3 regions of the Pseudomonas sp. S11P7 genome follow, and region 1 is predicted to be linked to each of the others. Evidence: riboswitches for the same ligand, from Rfam matches in the RefSeq annotation. Region 1 holds a riboswitch; each other region holds the start of a gene.
What was found. Region 1 has a riboswitch for cobalamin ahead of cobO (cob(I)yrinic acid a,c-diamide adenosyltransferase). Riboswitches for the same ligand answer to the same signal wherever they lie in the genome.
Positions count from the first base shown of each region.

Region 2: it holds a riboswitch for cobalamin, as region 1 does, so the genes downstream of both, M0746_RS12920 (CbtB domain-containing protein) here and cobO (cob(I)yrinic acid a,c-diamide adenosyltransferase) in region 1, are expected to answer to the same signal.
Region 3: it holds a riboswitch for cobalamin, as region 1 does, so the genes downstream of both, M0746_RS13555 (ABC transporter substrate-binding protein) here and cobO (cob(I)yrinic acid a,c-diamide adenosyltransferase) in region 1, are expected to answer to the same signal.

Region 1 covers NZ_JALPKS020000002.1:3,746,820-3,751,930, forward strand. The annotation lists gene cbiB (adenosylcobinamide-phosphate synthase CbiB) at 1-713, opposite strand, end outside; gene bluB (5,6-dimethylbenzimidazole synthase) at 710-1,360, opposite strand; gene M0746_RS17205 (cobyrinate a,c-diamide synthase) at 1,357-2,757, opposite strand; gene cobO (cob(I)yrinic acid a,c-diamide adenosyltransferase) at 2,754-3,365, opposite strand; cobalamin riboswitch at 3,447-3,670, opposite strand; gene M0746_RS17215 (hypothetical protein) at 3,834-4,418, shown strand; gene M0746_RS17220 (PQQ-dependent sugar dehydrogenase) at 4,485-5,111, shown strand, end outside.
Region 2 covers NZ_JALPKS020000002.1:2,804,437-2,809,547, reverse strand. The annotation lists gene nfuA (Fe-S biogenesis protein NfuA) at 165-749, shown strand; gene cobM (precorrin-4 C(11)-methyltransferase) at 873-1,619, opposite strand; gene M0746_RS12930 (cobalamin biosynthesis protein) at 1,698-2,111, opposite strand; gene M0746_RS12925 (CbtA family protein) at 2,108-2,809, opposite strand; gene M0746_RS12920 (CbtB domain-containing protein) at 2,820-3,017, opposite strand; cobalamin riboswitch at 3,135-3,356, opposite strand; cobalamin riboswitch at 3,441-3,652, shown strand; gene cobW (cobalamin biosynthesis protein CobW) at 3,753-4,823, shown strand; gene cobN (cobaltochelatase subunit CobN) at 4,827-5,111, shown strand, end outside.
Region 3 covers NZ_JALPKS020000002.1:2,961,680-2,966,790, forward strand. The annotation lists gene M0746_RS13535 (ABC transporter permease) at 1-251, shown strand, start outside; gene M0746_RS13540 (ABC transporter ATP-binding protein) at 269-1,423, shown strand; gene map (type I methionyl aminopeptidase) at 1,595-2,386, opposite strand; partial or broken gene M0746_RS13550 (ParD-like family protein) at 2,383-2,736, opposite strand; cobalamin riboswitch at 2,984-3,176, shown strand; gene M0746_RS13555 (ABC transporter substrate-binding protein) at 3,320-4,333, shown strand; gene M0746_RS13560 (FecCD family ABC transporter permease) at 4,330-5,111, shown strand, end outside.

The sequences.
Region 1 (5,111 bases):
ATCACCGGGCCGGCGTTGGGGCTGTCCCATTGTGGCGCCTGTGTACGCCAGCACTTGAGCGCGAGGCGGGTTTTGCCGAGCAGCGCGTAGGTCAGCGCCACCAACCGCGCAGGAATGTAGTTCAACACGTCGTCGATCTTCGCCGCCGCCCAGCCGAAGCGCTCGAAGCGTTCGTTGCGATAGCCCCACATCGCGTCCAGCGTGTTGCTCAAGCGATAGAGCACCACGCCCGGCGCCCCGGCGACGACAAACCAGAACAGCGCAGCAAATACCGCGTCGCTACCATTTTCCAGCACCGATTCAGTGGCGGCGCGGGCCACGGCGTTGCTGTCAAGTTCGTCGGTCTGGCGACTGACCAGATAGCCGACGCGAGTGCGCGCTTCGGTCAGATCATCAGCGCGCAACGCCGCTGCCACCGGCGCGACATGTTCGCCGAGGCTGCGCATGCCGAGGGCGCAATACAGCGCAAGAATTTCGACAATCCAGCCGACATAAGGCGCCCAGGAAAACGCCGTGGCGAGCAACGTCAGCGGCAGCACCGCGATCACCCACGCGGTCACGCCATGGCTGCGCCAGCCGCGACCACCGGCGTTGAAACGTTGCTCGATGCGCCCGGCAAAATTGCCGAAGGCCACCAGCGGATGCCAGCGTTTCGGTTCACCAAGCAGCGCATCCAGCGCCACCGCGGCGACACTCAACAACGCCACACTCATTGACCCACTCCCCAATAATTTTCGTACAGCAACTCGTTCAGCGGTCGCGCCTGCGCCCAGCCTTCAAGGACCAGCATCGGCGCCGGGTAAAATTCCTTGACCGGGCCCAGGCACAGCACGGCCAGCGGCTTGGCACCCGCGGGCAAGTGCAGCAGATCGGCCAGCGCCTGCGGCTCGAACAGCGATACCCAGCCCATGCCCAATCCTTCGGCACGAGCCGCCAGCCACAGATTCTGGATCGCGCAGGACAGCGAAGCCATGTCCATTTCCGGCAGCGTGCGCCGGCCGAAGATGTGCTTTTCGCGATCGTCCATCAGTGCCGCGACCAGCACTTCGGCACAGTCGTTGATGCCCTCGACCTTGAGCTTCATGAACTCGTCGCTGCGCTCGCCGAGGGCTTCGGCGGTGCGCACGCGTTCTGCTTCCACCAATTGCTGGATCTGCCCGCGCAGGGTTCGGTCGCTGATGCGGATGAAGCGCCAGGGCTGCATCAGGCCGACGCTTGGCGCCTGATGGGCGGCTTCGAGCAAACGCAGCAGCAGTAGCGGTTCAACGGTGCCGCCGCTGAAGTGGCGCATGTCGCGGCGTTCGGCGATGGCTTTGTAAACCGCTTGGCGCTCGGCTTCGGAGAATGCGTTGTCGGTCATGGCCCCATCGCTGGCAAGCCAGCTCCCACAGTGGACGGTGCAATACCTGACGAAACGTAATCCCCTGTGGGAGCTGGCTTGCCAGCGATGGCGGTCTCAAGACCCGGCGCAAACAGCGCAGCGACAGCCGCAGGATTCGACGGAAAATAAAAGTGCACATAAGAAGCCGTCATCCGCCCTTGCCGGTAGACCGCCTCAGCCCCGCGCCCGCCATTGGGGCTCAATCCACGGGCAATCGGCGTCAGCTCGGTTGTCGTCAGGGAGTGATGGTAAGTGTGGCCGCGCAGCGAGCCTTCCGGCAGATCAACCGCCTGCAATGCCAACGCCGCCAGACGCTTTTGCATTACCGCGTCGCCCTGCAACAACCCGACCAGTTCAGCGCGGGTGCCTTCGACATCGGTCAACGAATCGAGCAGATACAGCATGCCACCGCATTCGGCCAGCAACGGCTTGCCTGCCGCATGGTGCGCGCGGATCGCCTCGATCATTGCAGTGTTCTGTGCCAGCGCAACATGGTGCAGCTCGGGGTAACCGCCCGGCAGATAAAGGCTGTCCGCCCCGGGCAATTGCGTGTCGCGGATCGGCGAGAAGAAGCTCAACTCTGCGCCCATCGCCCGCAACAGATCGAGGCTTGCACCATAGGTGAAAGCGAACGCTTCGTCGCGGGCAACGGCGATCCGCACGCCGTGCAACAGCGGCTCGGCAGCAATCACATCCGGCGCGGCGAACTCGACGGCCGGCGGCAAGGCGACTTCGCAACTGCTGGCCAATGCATCGGCGGCGGCGTCGAGGCGCAGGTCCAGATCATTCAGTTCGCTGGCCTGCACCAGGCCGAGATGGCGGCTCGGCAGCTCGATGCCGGTCTCGCGCGACAATGCGCCGTACCAGCGCAGGCCTTCAGTGAGGCTGCCTTCGAGCAATTGCGCATGACGCAAGGTGCCGACGCGGTTGGCCAGCACGCCGGCGAACGGCAGGTCCGGCTGATATTTCGCCAGGCCCAGCGCCAACGCACCGAACGTCTGCGCCATGGCGGTGCCGTCGATCACCCCGAGCACCGGCACGCCAAAGTGTCGCGCCAGGTCAGCGCTCGATGGCGTGCCGTCAAACAGGCCCATCACGCCTTCGATCAGAATCAGGTCCGCATCGGCGGCGGCTTCCCACAACAGGCGACGGCTTTCCTGCTCGCCGACCATCCACATGTCCAGTTGATAGACCGGCGCACCACTGGCGCGCTCGAGGATCATCGGGTCGAGAAAATCCGGGCCGCATTTGAACACGCGGACCTTGCGCCCCTGATTGCGATGCAAACGGGCGAGCGCGGCGGTGACGGTGGTCTTGCCCTGACCGGAGGCCGGCGCGGCGATCAGGACCGCCGGGCAGTGACGGGGCTGATTCAAAGTTCGACGCCTTTCTGCGCTTTGATCCCGGCCTGGAAAGCGTGCTTGAGCATGCCCATTTCCGTGACCGTATCGCCCATCTCGAGCATTTCCGGCTTGGCGCCGCGCCCGGTCACGACGACATGCTGCATCGGCGGCCGCGCCTGCAAATCGCTGAGCACCTGATCGAGATCCAGATAACCGTGCTTGAGGGCGATGTTCAGTTCATCGAGCACCACCAGCCCGATCGACGGATCGCGCAGCAGCTCGCGAGAAACTTCCCACGCCGCCGTGGCGGCGGCGATGTCGCGCTGGCGGTCCTGAGTTTCCCAGGTGAAGCCTTCGCCCATCACATGAAAGCGCACCTGCTCGGGGAAGCGGCGGAAGAACAGCTCCTCGCCGGTGCTGTTGCGGCCCTTGATGAACTGCACCACACCGCACTGCATGCCGTGGCCCATGGCGCGGGCGAGCATGCCGAAAGCCGAGCTGCTTTTGCCTTTGCCGTTGCCGGTCAGCACCAGCACCAGGCCGCACTCGTCGGGCGAATTGGCGATGCGTTCATCGATCACGGCTTTTTTGCGCTGCATGCGCGCCAGATGGCGTTCGTCGCGCTCGGGGGAATCGGTCATGGGGGAGCTCTCCGTTGAGACGGGTAAACGGCGGGCAGGCACAAGAATAGACGGCAAAAAGCCTGGCATCGCCCACCGTGATGCCGCTGGATGGATCAGGCCGGTCTCCGGGCTCATGAGCGGCGTTGGCCAGACTGCGCGCCTTCCCGCTGTTGAGCAGTGGCATTGAACGCAGTGTTCACTCATTTACCGTTGCGGGGGCAGCGCCGGGATCGTCGTGGCTTCGCGTGAAGACCACCCTCACCGGCTTCCCTGTTTCACTCTGTCGACGCAGGTCACAGAGCACCTGAAACAAGCGGCGAAGGTTAGAGGGTTGGGGGTGGAGCGTCAATTAAAGAGGCGGCCATCGGGCGAGAAACTGCCATCAATCAATTATCTGTTGGCAATCTTGTGCCAGACTGTGACAAGTGATATCAAAGAGCCATGCTTTTCTCGAAAAAGCACACCACAACAATAAGGACGATGACGATGCAAGGCATGATCATCAGCAACCCGCGCCTGGAATTCCTGCGCCCGGTGCTTGAACGCTGGTTTGACTGTATCGACCGCTACAACACCGTGCGCGGCGACGGCGACACGCCGTACTGGCATGACGAGAAAGCCAACCTCGGCCTGCTCTCCGCCGCCGCCTGGATGGCCGAACTGGTGACCTTGAACGACACCGTCACCCGTAAACAGAACGAAGACGGCGAGCGCAATGCCCGCGCCGATCTGTTTATCGCCGGCAGCGACGACCGCGCCTTCCTTCAGGCCACCCAGCGCTGGCCACGGGTGAACAACCTCAACCTGACCCAGGCTCTTGCCGACATCACTCAGGACGCCAAGCGCATCAGTTACGCCAGCGATCTCAAGCTCGGCTGCCTGTTCGTCGCCCCGCAAAAAGCCCAGCACAGCGCCAGCCCCGAAGAATTGCAGGACATGGTCGACGACCTGCAAAAGGAACACACCTGCGCCGTGGCCTGGTATTTCCCCTACGCCTACCGCAAATTGCACAGCGAAGCGGGCAACTATCACCCGGGCATCGCGGTACTGTTCAAGGAAGCCCGCGGCTGAGCAGTTGAACCATCGGGCTTGCGCCCTCCTCTATGGTTAGGAATGCATTCATAGGGAAGATCAGCAATGCGCAAGCCCCACCTCGTTTTCGTCATCGCCCTCGCCGGCGGGCTCAGCGCCTGCGGCGAAACCTCCAGCCTGCAAGTCTCCGACGGCACTGGCCCGTCGCCGAAACTGCCGGAACCGAACAAGACCCTGATCCCGACGGTGAACATCGCCCCGGCGATCGGCTGGCCGGAGGGGGCAAAACCGACGGCAGCGGCCGGCACTCAGGTCGCAGCATTTGCCGAAGGCCTCGATCACCCGCGCTGGCTGTATGTGCTGCCCAACGGTGATGTACTGGTGGCCGAAACCAATGCGCCACCGAAACCGGATGACAGCAAGGGCATTCGTGGCTGGGTGATGAAAAAGGTCATGGGCAAGGCTGGCGCCGGGGTACCGAGCCCGAACCGCATCACCTTGCTGCGCGATGCCGACAAGGACGGTGTGGCCGAGACCCGCACGGTGTTTCTGCAGAATCTCAATTCGCCGTTCGGCATGACCCTGGTCGGCAACGATCTGTACGTGGCCGATACCGATCGCCTGTTGCGCTTCAACTACGAGCCCGGTGCCACCGAAATCAAGACCCAGCCGATCAAGGTCGTCGATCTGCCGGGCGGCACGCTGAACCATCACTGGACCAAGAACGTGATC
Region 2 (5,111 bases), 940 kb from region 1:
GGGTTTCCATTTGTTAACAGCGCAGCAGCCGGCCAAACGCCCACTCGTCGCCACCGTCAGTGAGCGGGCGAGGGCAAACGCCCGGCTTTTTCCGACAAAAATACTGGGACTTTGTCCCGCGCGCCGATTGGCGTAAACTGCGCCCAAGCCTGCGAGGAGTTTCCATGACCGCTATTACCATTACCGACGCCGCCCACGATTACTTGGCTGATCTGCTGTCCAAGCAGAACACCCCGGGCATCGGCATCCGCGTCTTTATCACCCAGCCTGGCACCCAGTACGCCGAGACCTGCATTGCCTATTGCAAGCCGGGCGAAGAAAAACCTGAAGACACGGCGCTGGGGCTGAAAAGCTTCACCGCTTATATCGATTCGTTCAGCGAAGCGTTTCTTGACGACGCCGTGGTCGATTACGCCACCGACCGCATGGGCGGCCAGCTGACCATCAAGGCGCCAAACGCCAAAGTGCCGATGGTCAACGCCGACAGTCCGGTCAACGAACGCATCAACTACTACCTGCAAACCGAAATCAACCCGGGGCTGGCCAGCCACGGCGGTCAGGTCAGCCTGATCGATGTGGTTGAAGACGGCATTGCCGTGTTGCAGTTCGGTGGCGGTTGCCAGGGCTGCGGCCAGGCCGACGTGACCTTGAAGGAAGGCATCGAGCGCACGCTGCTCGAGCGCATCCCGGAACTCAAGGGCGTGCGCGACGTGACCGACCACACGCAGAAAGAAAACGCCTACTACTAAGGCGTTCGCTGCGAACAGAAAAAACGGCGCCCCGTGAGCGCCGTTTTTTTATGCCCCGCAGTTATGTTTGATCGTTCCCACGCTCTGCGTGGTAACGCCGCCCGGGACGCTCCGCGTTCCAGCTCACGGCCTGTATAAATGCGCATGCCCCGCCCGATACAACGACGACTCACTGAACACCTCGCTACCCAACACCCGCCCGACCAGAATCAACGCCGTACGCCGAAAGCCTTTCGCGGCAACTTTGTCGGCAATGTCCGCCAGCGTGCCCACCACCCAGTCCTGATCCGGCCACGTCGCCCGATGAATCACCGCAATCGGGCAATCCGCGCCGTAATGAGGTAATAACTCGAGAATGATCTTCTCCAGATGATTGACTCCGAGGTGAATCGCCATGGTCGCGCCATGCTGTGCCAAATTTCCCAGTTCTTCGCCCGCCGGCATCGCGGTTTTATCGGCATAGCGGGTCAGAATTACGCTTTGGGATACGTCCGGCAAAGTCAGTTCGGCACCGAGCAGCGCCGCGCAGGCGGCGGTGGCCGTGACCCCCGGAACGATCTCGAACGGGATATCAAGCTCGCGCAAACAGCGAATCTGTTCGCCGATTGCGCCATACAGGCTCGGATCGCCGGAATGTACCCGCGCGACGTCCTGGCCGTTGGCGTGCGCGGTCTTGATCAGCTCGATGATCTGTTCAAGGTGCAGCTCGGCACTGTTGACCACGGTTTGCGCCTGATGGCCTTCGAGCACCGCGGCGGGTACCAGTGAACCGGCGTAGATGATCACCGGGCATTGGCGGATCAGCCGCTGGCCTTTGACGGTGATCAATTCCGGATCACCGGGGCCGGCGCCGATGAAGTAAACGGTCATCGTTGAATCCTTGAAGAAGAGGCGCGACAACGCTTCAGATGAAGATTGCTCATGATGGATGGCGGCGATTATCAGGATTTACGCGGCGCCGGCCAATGCCAGCGTTGCCTGAGCGTATTTTTGTCGGCTGATCAGCAGTTTTGCCGGCGCTTGTAGCAATTGTTCTGCAAGCGCCAGCGCCGCGCTTTCCGCCACGCCGTAGCAGCCGGTGCGTTCATAAGCGATTTGCGACTGATGGCTGAGCATGGACTGGTAACCGGCCAGTTCCTCGCTGCTGAAGTACAGCAGGGGTAATGCCAGTTGCGCGGCCAGTTCCTGCAGGCTCGGTTCGTCGCGCTTCAAATCGATGCTGGCCAAGGCCTTGATCGACTTGAGCTCAATGCCATGCGCCTGCAAGGCCTGGTCGAGTAACGCGCGCAGCGTGCTGGTCGGACAGCCGCGCTGGCAGCCGAGGCCGACCACCAGCGTCGACGCTGCGCAGTCATCGCTCATGCGTGATAGTGGCCATCGCTGTTGCGGCGGAACAACCACGCACTGATCAGGCCCAGGGCCAGCCAGAACGCCACGTTGGTCAACTGCGAAGCGATTTTGAATTGGCTTTCCAGCGCTTCGGGCGCGAGCATTGAATGCACCAGCGGCTGCGGCGCGCCGATCACATGCGGCACGGCGAGAATCGCCACGCCCAGCAGCTTCATCAGCCAGTGTCGGCTGAAGGCGATCAGCGACAGGCCGACGGCGGTCGAGGCCGCAGTGCCGATCCACCACATCTGCCGCGACGCCAGATCAGCCGCAGCGGTGCCCGGCAATTCCGGCGGCAGGCCCAGGGTCGGCGCCAGCACGAACGTGGCATAACCGGCCAGCCCCCAAAGCAGGCCTTGCGCGGTGGAGCGCGGCGCACGCAGGGTGTACAGGCCCGCCAGCATCAGGGCGAAACCAACCGCCACCACCAGATTGCCACCTGTGGTCGAAACCACGCGCTGCCAGCCGTTCTCAGGCTCCCAGGCGTCGCCATCGTGGCTGTGCGCCGCAGTGCCGGCCGCGTGTTCGTGGACTTCGGCGACCGGCTCGGATTTTTCAAAGGTTTCGGCCTGAAGAATCAGCGGTGAGACCCAGAAGCTTTGCAGCAGTGTGAGCAGCAGGGCGGCCAGCAGGCCGCTGAAACCTGCGGTTTGCGCAATTCGCTTGATCATTCGGGAGGTCTCAGTGGCAAGGAAACGCAGCGCTGTGGCGGGTATCGTGAGCTGCGTTGTGCACCGCTTCGATATGCGAAAAACCGGCGAAATACACCAGGCCCGCGCCGAGAATCGAGGCGAAGGCTGCCGCGATCAGGCGTTGGCTCAGGGTGGTGGTGCTGGCGATTTTGTCCGTTTTGCTGGCGGTGCTGCTGATGATCGACATGGCGCTTCCCTATAGTGTCAGGGGCAGTCGAACGCATGCGGACCCTGCGTGACGGACACGCAGAGGTACGAACAGCGCCCGCCCACCGCGGGTTTGTTATGTCCAGTGACGCCGATTGCGCACTGTGTGTTGCGGGCCGGTCTCCGGGCTCACGAGGGGTTGGCGCCTGGCCGACCTGCAAGCGTCACCTTCCCATGCCGGGTTGGCACAGTGGCTTTGACGCTTCGCTCGCTTACCGTTGCGGGGGCAGCACCGGACTGACATGGCTCTGAGTAAAGCACATGATTCACCGGTTTCCCGTTTCACCCTGTGAAGGGCACCCGTAACAAGGCGCACAGGAGAGCATGTAGGTGGGTTTGAGTCAATTTCGGGCAGGAGTGAATATCCACGAAACCAAAGCATTGACCCATCATCAACCCATGCGTAGCCTTGCGCCTTCGAGGTTCTTCGACATCTGTCGAAGCTAAGAAGGGAACGCGGTCAAAGCCGCGGCTGCCCCCGCAACTGTGAACAGTGATGTTCGCTGCCACGCCACTGCCAGCTCAATCCACGAGCCCGCGGGAAGGCGCAGCGAACGCCAGGCCCGGCGCCTGAACACTGTCAGCCAGGAGACCTGCCTCGTCACAGATTCTCACTTTCAACCGGGCGGGGTGATCCGGTGGCGAATACTTCCGGCGCGCCTGCGCGTTTCCGGTTCTCGTCCCGTATGCCCGCCGCTTGCCAAAGGGCATACCGATGAAAACACTGGCCAAACTCCCTGTCACCATCGTCACCGGTTTCCTCGGTTCGGGCAAAACCACGTTGCTGCGGCACATGCTCGACAACGCCCAGGGCCGGCGTATCGCGGTGATCGTCAATGAGTTCGGCGAGCTGGGCATCGACGGCGAAATCCTCAAGCAATGCACCATCGGCTGCACCGAAGAAGAAGCCAGCGGCCGCGTTTACGAACTGGCCAACGGCTGCCTGTGCTGCACGGTGCAGGAAGAGTTCTTCCCGGTGATGCGCGAACTGGTCGCACGACGCGGCGATCTCGATCACATCCTCATCGAAACGTCGGGCCTGGCCCTGCCCAAGCCGTTGGTGCAAGCCTTCCAGTGGCCGGAAATCCGCAGCGCCTGCACCGTTGATGCGGTGATCACCGTGGTCGACAGCCCGGCCGTGGCCGCCGGCACCTTCGCCGCATTCCCGGATCAGGTCGATGCGCAGCGCAAGCTTGACCCGAACCTCGATCACGAATCGCCGCTGCACGAATTGTTCGCCGACCAACTGGCCAGCGCCGATCTGGTGATTCTCAACAAGGCCGACCAGACCAGTCCGGAAGATCTGGCGCGTGTACGTCTGGAAGTCGCCGAAGAGCTGCCACCTGCGGTGAAAATCGTTGAAGCCAGCAACGGCCGTCTGCCGCTGGACGTGCTGATCGGCCTCGGCGCCGGTTCCGAAGAGCACATCGACAGCCGGCACAGTCACCACGACCATCATCACGACGGTGATGACGATCACGATGACCACGACCATGACGCCTTCGACTCGATCTCCATCGAACTGCCGCAAGCCGACGAAAGCCTGCTGCTCGACGCGCTGACGCAACTGGTGGTGCAGCACGGCATCCTGCGCGTCAAAGGCTTCGCCGCGATTCCGAACAAGCCGATGCGCTTGCTGATTCAAGGCGTGGGTACGCGCTTTGACAAACATTTCGACCGTCAGTGGGGCGCCGACGAAGCGCGCGTAACGCGGCTGGTATTGATCGGTCAGGAACTCGATGCGACGCAACTCGAAGCGCAACTGCGCGCCGCGCTCAGCGTGTAAGCCATGCACCTGCTCAGGACCCAACCCGGCGGTTTCGTCTCGGATGACAACATTGCCGACCTTGGCCAGACGCCCGCCGAGCTGGTGATCCTGTGCAGCGGCGATTCCAGCCTCGCGCTGCTCGCCGAAGCGGCGCAGCAGTTGCCGCCGGACTACCCGAGCCTGCGTCTGGCCAACCCGATGCAGGTGCAGAATCACGCCTCGGTCGATCTGTATGTCGATGAAGTGTTGCGTCACGCCAAGGTGATTCTGATTTCGCTGCACGGCGGCATCGCCTATTGGCGCTAT
Region 3 (5,111 bases), 790 kb from region 1:
CGTTCCCGGCGATTCGTCCGGGCATGGTCGCCGGCGCCCTCTTCGCCTTCCTCGTTTCGTGGGACGAAGTGGTGCTCAGCGTGATGATGGCAAGCCCGACTCTGCAAACCCTTCCCGTGAAAATGTGGACCACTTTGCGCCAGGACCTGACCCCGGTGATCGCCGTCGCTTCGACGCTGCTGATCGGCCTGTCGGTCCTGGTCATGGTGATCGCCGCCGCTCTGCGCCGGCGCAACGAAATCAGCGCCTGAGCGCCGAGGAGTACGACATGAGTGCCGTGATCAAAGACGCCTCCCAGCAGCACGACAAACCCCTGGTCAGCCTGCGCAACCTGAACAAGCATTACGGCGATTTTGCTGCCGTGGACAATATCTCGCTGGACATCAAGGACGGTGAGTTCCTGACCTTCCTCGGCTCCAGCGGCTCGGGCAAAAGTACGACGCTGTCGATGCTCGCCGGGTTCGAAACACCGAGCAGCGGCGAGATCCTCGTCAACGGCCAATCGCTGGTCAACGTGCCGCCGCACAAGCGCGACATCGGCATGGTCTTCCAGCGCTATTCGCTGTTCCCGCATCTGTCGGTGCGCGAGAACATCGCCTTCCCCTTGGCGATTCGCAAACTGGCGGCGGCGGAGCGCGACAAGCGTGTCGACGCCATGTTGAAACTGGTGCAACTGGAACAGTTCGCCCATCGCCGCCCTTCGCAACTGTCCGGCGGCCAGCAACAACGTGTGGCCATCGCCCGCGCGCTGGTTTACGAACCACGCATTCTGCTGATGGACGAACCGCTCGGTGCGCTGGACAAGAAGCTGCGCGAAGACCTTCAGGACGAACTGCGCCAACTGCACCGGCGCCTGGGCATCACCATCGTCTACGTGACTCACGATCAGGAAGAAGCCATGCGTTTGTCCCAGCGCATTGCGATCTTCAGCCACGGCAAGATTGTCGGCCTGGGCAGCGGTTATGACCTTTATCAAAATCCGCCGAATGCCTTTGTCGCGTCGTTCCTTGGCAACTCGAACTTTCTCAAGCTCAAGGCCCAGGGCAATGCGGCGGCGAGTTTCGAGGGCCAGCCGTTGTCGATCCGGCTGACGGCCGGGTTGCAGACTGATCAGGATGTGTTGCTGATGGTGAGGCCGGAAAAGGCCTTGGCCTTGAGCGTGCAGCAGGCGAGCAGCGAACCGCTGCCGTCGGGCTGGAACGAAGTGTCAGCGACCGTGGTGGAAGTGCTGTTTCTCGGCGAAAGCCAGACCTGCAGCGTGGTCACCGCAGGCGGAACCTCGATGACGGTGAAAGCCTTGTCAGCCGCCGGCATGCCACTCAAGGCCGGCGACCCGGTGCATGTGCGCTGGGCCACGACGGATGCTTGCGTTTATACCGAATGGACCGAGAGCGATTTGAACAAGGCTGCCGGTGCTCATTGAGTTTTTCCTGACACTCCAAGCCCCCTGTAGGAGTGAGCCTGCTCGCGATAGCGACGTATCAGACGCCAACGATGTTGACTGATAGACCGCTATCGCGAGCAGGCTCACTCCTACAATTGGACCGCATTTCACCCTCGGATCACCCTGCGTCGGGTTGCGGTAGACCGCTTTTCAGACGATGGGCGTAAAGCCCTCAACCTCATCCGGCCACGCTGTCAGCACTTCAAATCCCGTCTCCGTCACCGCGACCATATGTTCCCACTGCGCTGACAAGGAGCCGTCCTTGGTCAGCACCGTCCAGCCATCGGGCATGTTCTTCACATGGCGCTTGCCGGCGTTGAGCATCGGTTCGACGGTAAAAATCATCCCTGCCTTCAACTTCAGCCCTTGATTGGGAAAGCCGTAATGCAGAATCTGCGGTTCATCGTGATAGACCTTGCCGATGCCGTGGCCGCAATATTCGCGGACCACGCTGAAGCCCTCCTTTTCGGCCAGGCTCTGAATGGCGTGGCCAATATCGCCCAGTGTTGCGCCCGGTTTCACCGCGCGAATGCCCGCGCACATCGCCTCATAGGTGGTCTTGATCAGGTGCTGAGCTTCGGGGGTCGCCTCACCCACTACGTACATACGGCTGGTATCACCGAACCAGCCATCCTTGATCACGGCGATGTCGAGATTGACGATGTCGCCGTCCTTCAACGGCGTACCCGATGGAATCCCGTGGCACACCACATCGTTGACCGAGGCGCAGACGGTCTTCGGGAAACCGTGATAACCGACGTTGGCCGGCACGGCTTTTTGCACATTGACGATGTAGTCGTTGCACAGCCGATCCAGTTCATCGGTGGTCACGCCAGCCTTGACGTGAGGCACTAGCATCGCCAGCACGTCGGCAGCAAGTTTGCCGGCAGCGCGGGATTTTTCGATCTCGGCCGGGGTGTTGAGTTTGATCTGGTTTCTCATGCGAGGGCGACTTCCTGTGTCAGTTGGTGCAGGTCGAGCCCGCCGTTCTGTTCGGCGCGGATCAGCAGGCGGCAGATGGCGCTGTGGTCGAGGTTGGGATGCAGTTCGGCGAGCATGCCGATGCGCATCCAGTGCTCGGCCTGCGCGTTGATCGAGCGGCTGAGTGCGTTGCTGGAGATGCGCAGGTTTTCGTGCATGTCTTCGGAGATTTTTACGATGCCCATGGGTGTTATCCGATACGAAGTGTATATGGATCGTATATTAGCTGCGGGGGTTCGCGGATTGCAAATCCGGGTTGTGACGTTTGTTTTTTTCAGGGTCTGCAGGCGGGTGGTTAGAAGCATGCGGTCGGCTTTGAACCTGTGGTGGCCCCGCCCCTCACCCCAGCCCTCTCCCGAGGGAGAGGGAGCCGATCTTCGTTAGCTTCTGAATTTGTGTTCAGCTCGGTACTCGGTGTGGCCATATGTCGCCCAAACACCGCGATCAGTCCCCTCTCCCTCCGGGAGAGGGCTAGGTGAGGGGCTTTTGATTTGCATCCATGATCGGCTTCAATCTCGGCTCGCCAACAGATTCATCTCCCCCTCAACCAGCCAAATCGTCTACCATGCCGCCGCCGGTTTCCACACGGGATTAATAGGGAATCCGAGGTGCTTGCTCAGCATCGATCGGAACTGCCCCCGCAACTGTAGGTGCCGAGCCTGCTCCACGACTGCCACTGGGTAACCCCGGGAAGGCCGGAGCCAGGCGATGACGCATCAGTCAGGAGACCTGCCGGCACAATGACTACTAACCGGCGGGGTGTCCGGGAAGGACATCGTGCCGTGCGCGTTTTTCGCGTGATGACCGGCCTTGCGCTGTTTGCCGACAGCGCTTGATGGTGTGTTTCCAAACCGTACCCGCCCTCCCCGTACGGTTCCATTGGAGACTGCTTTCATGCTGCTGACCCGCATTGCCACCCTGCTCACCGGTCTGAGCCTCTGTGCCTTGGCGCAAGCGGCGCCCACGGTTTATCCGCTGACGATCGAGAATTGCGGCAGCAGCCTGACCTTCCAGCACGCCCCCGCCCGCACAGTCACGATCGGCCAGGCCGGCACGGAAATGCTCTATGCCCTGGGTCTGGGCGACCAAGTCATTGGCACCTCGCTGTGGTTCAACGACGTGCAGACCCAATACAAGGCGCAGAACAACACGATCGAGCGCCTCGCCGATAACGAACCCAGCTTCGAAGCAGTGATCGGCAAGCGCCCTGAACTGGTCGCGGTAGAACTGGAATGGATGGTCGGCCCGCAAGGCGCGGTCGGCACTCGCGAGCAGTTTCATGAGTTGAAGATTCCGACCTACCTGCTGCCCTCCGATTGCGAAGCCAAGGACAACCTCGTCGGCTCGGACGGAACGCGGCTGGCGCCGTTTCGCATCGACAGCATCTACAAAGGCGTGAGCCAACTGGCGGCGATTTTCGATGTGCAGGCACGCGGTGAACAGCTCAACGAACAGCTCAAAGCCAGCCTCGCGCAATCGATCGCCACGGCGAAAACCCAGCAGCGCAAAGACGTCAGCGCAGTGGTCTGGTTTTCCAGCGCCGAAATGGACATCGAGCCGTTTGTGGCCGGGCACAAAGGCGTTCCGGATTTCATGCTGAGTACCCTGGGCGTACGCAATGTGGTTGAGTCAGATGAAGAATGGCCGACCGTGGGCTGGGAAACCATCGCCAAGGCCAACCCGACGTTCCTGATCATTGCGCGCATGGATCGTCGGCGTTTCCCGGCTGATGACTATCAGAAGAAACTCGCGTTCCTGCGCAGCGACCCGGTAACGCGCAACATGGACGCGGTGAAACACAACCGCATCATCATCCTCGACGCCATGGCCATGCAGGCCAGCCTGCGTACCTTCGACGGCCTCGCACAATTGGCCGCCGCCATCAATGCCTACGACCTGGTGCCATGAGCAGACGCCTGATCCGTTCGCTGCTGGTTCTGCTGACGCTTGCGCTTGCGCTGATGGGCGGCGTGGCGATAGGTGAGACTTCGATCGAGCCGAGCGTGGTGCTGCAGGTGCTGGCCAACAAGCTTTGGGGCGCCGGCTATGTGCTCGACCCGATCGACGAAGGCATCGTCTGGAATTACCGCCTGACCCGCGCGCTGGTCGCCGCTGCCTGCGGTGCCGGGCTGGCAACGTGTGGGGTGATCTTGCAGTCGCTGTTGCGCAATCCGCTGGCCGATCCGTATCTGCTGGGCATCTCCGCCGGCGCTTCGACTGGCGCGGTGATGGTCGCCTTGCTTGGCGTGGGTGCCGGGCTGGTGTCGCTGTCGGCTGGCGCGTTTGCCGGTGCGGTGACGGCGTTCGTGCTGGTCATTCTGCTGGCGCGGGTCAGCGGTTCGGCCAGCGGTACCGGGCAGATCATTCTGGCCGGGATTGCCGGTTCGCAATTGTTCAATGCGCTGACAGCGTTTTTGATTACCCGCTCGGCGAGTTCCGAACAGGCCCGCGGGATCATGTTCTGGCTGCTTGGCAACCTCGGCGGGGTGCGCTGGCCGTCGGTGTGGCTGGCGGTGCCGGTGGCCGTGCTCGGGCTGGTCGTGTGTCTGTGGCATCGGCGGGCGCTGGATGCGTTTACCTTTGGCGCGGATTCGGCGGCGTCGCTCGGCATACCGGTGCGTCGCGTGCAGATTCTGCTGATCGGTTGCGCAGCGCTGGTCACGGCCGTGATGGTCTCGATTGTCGG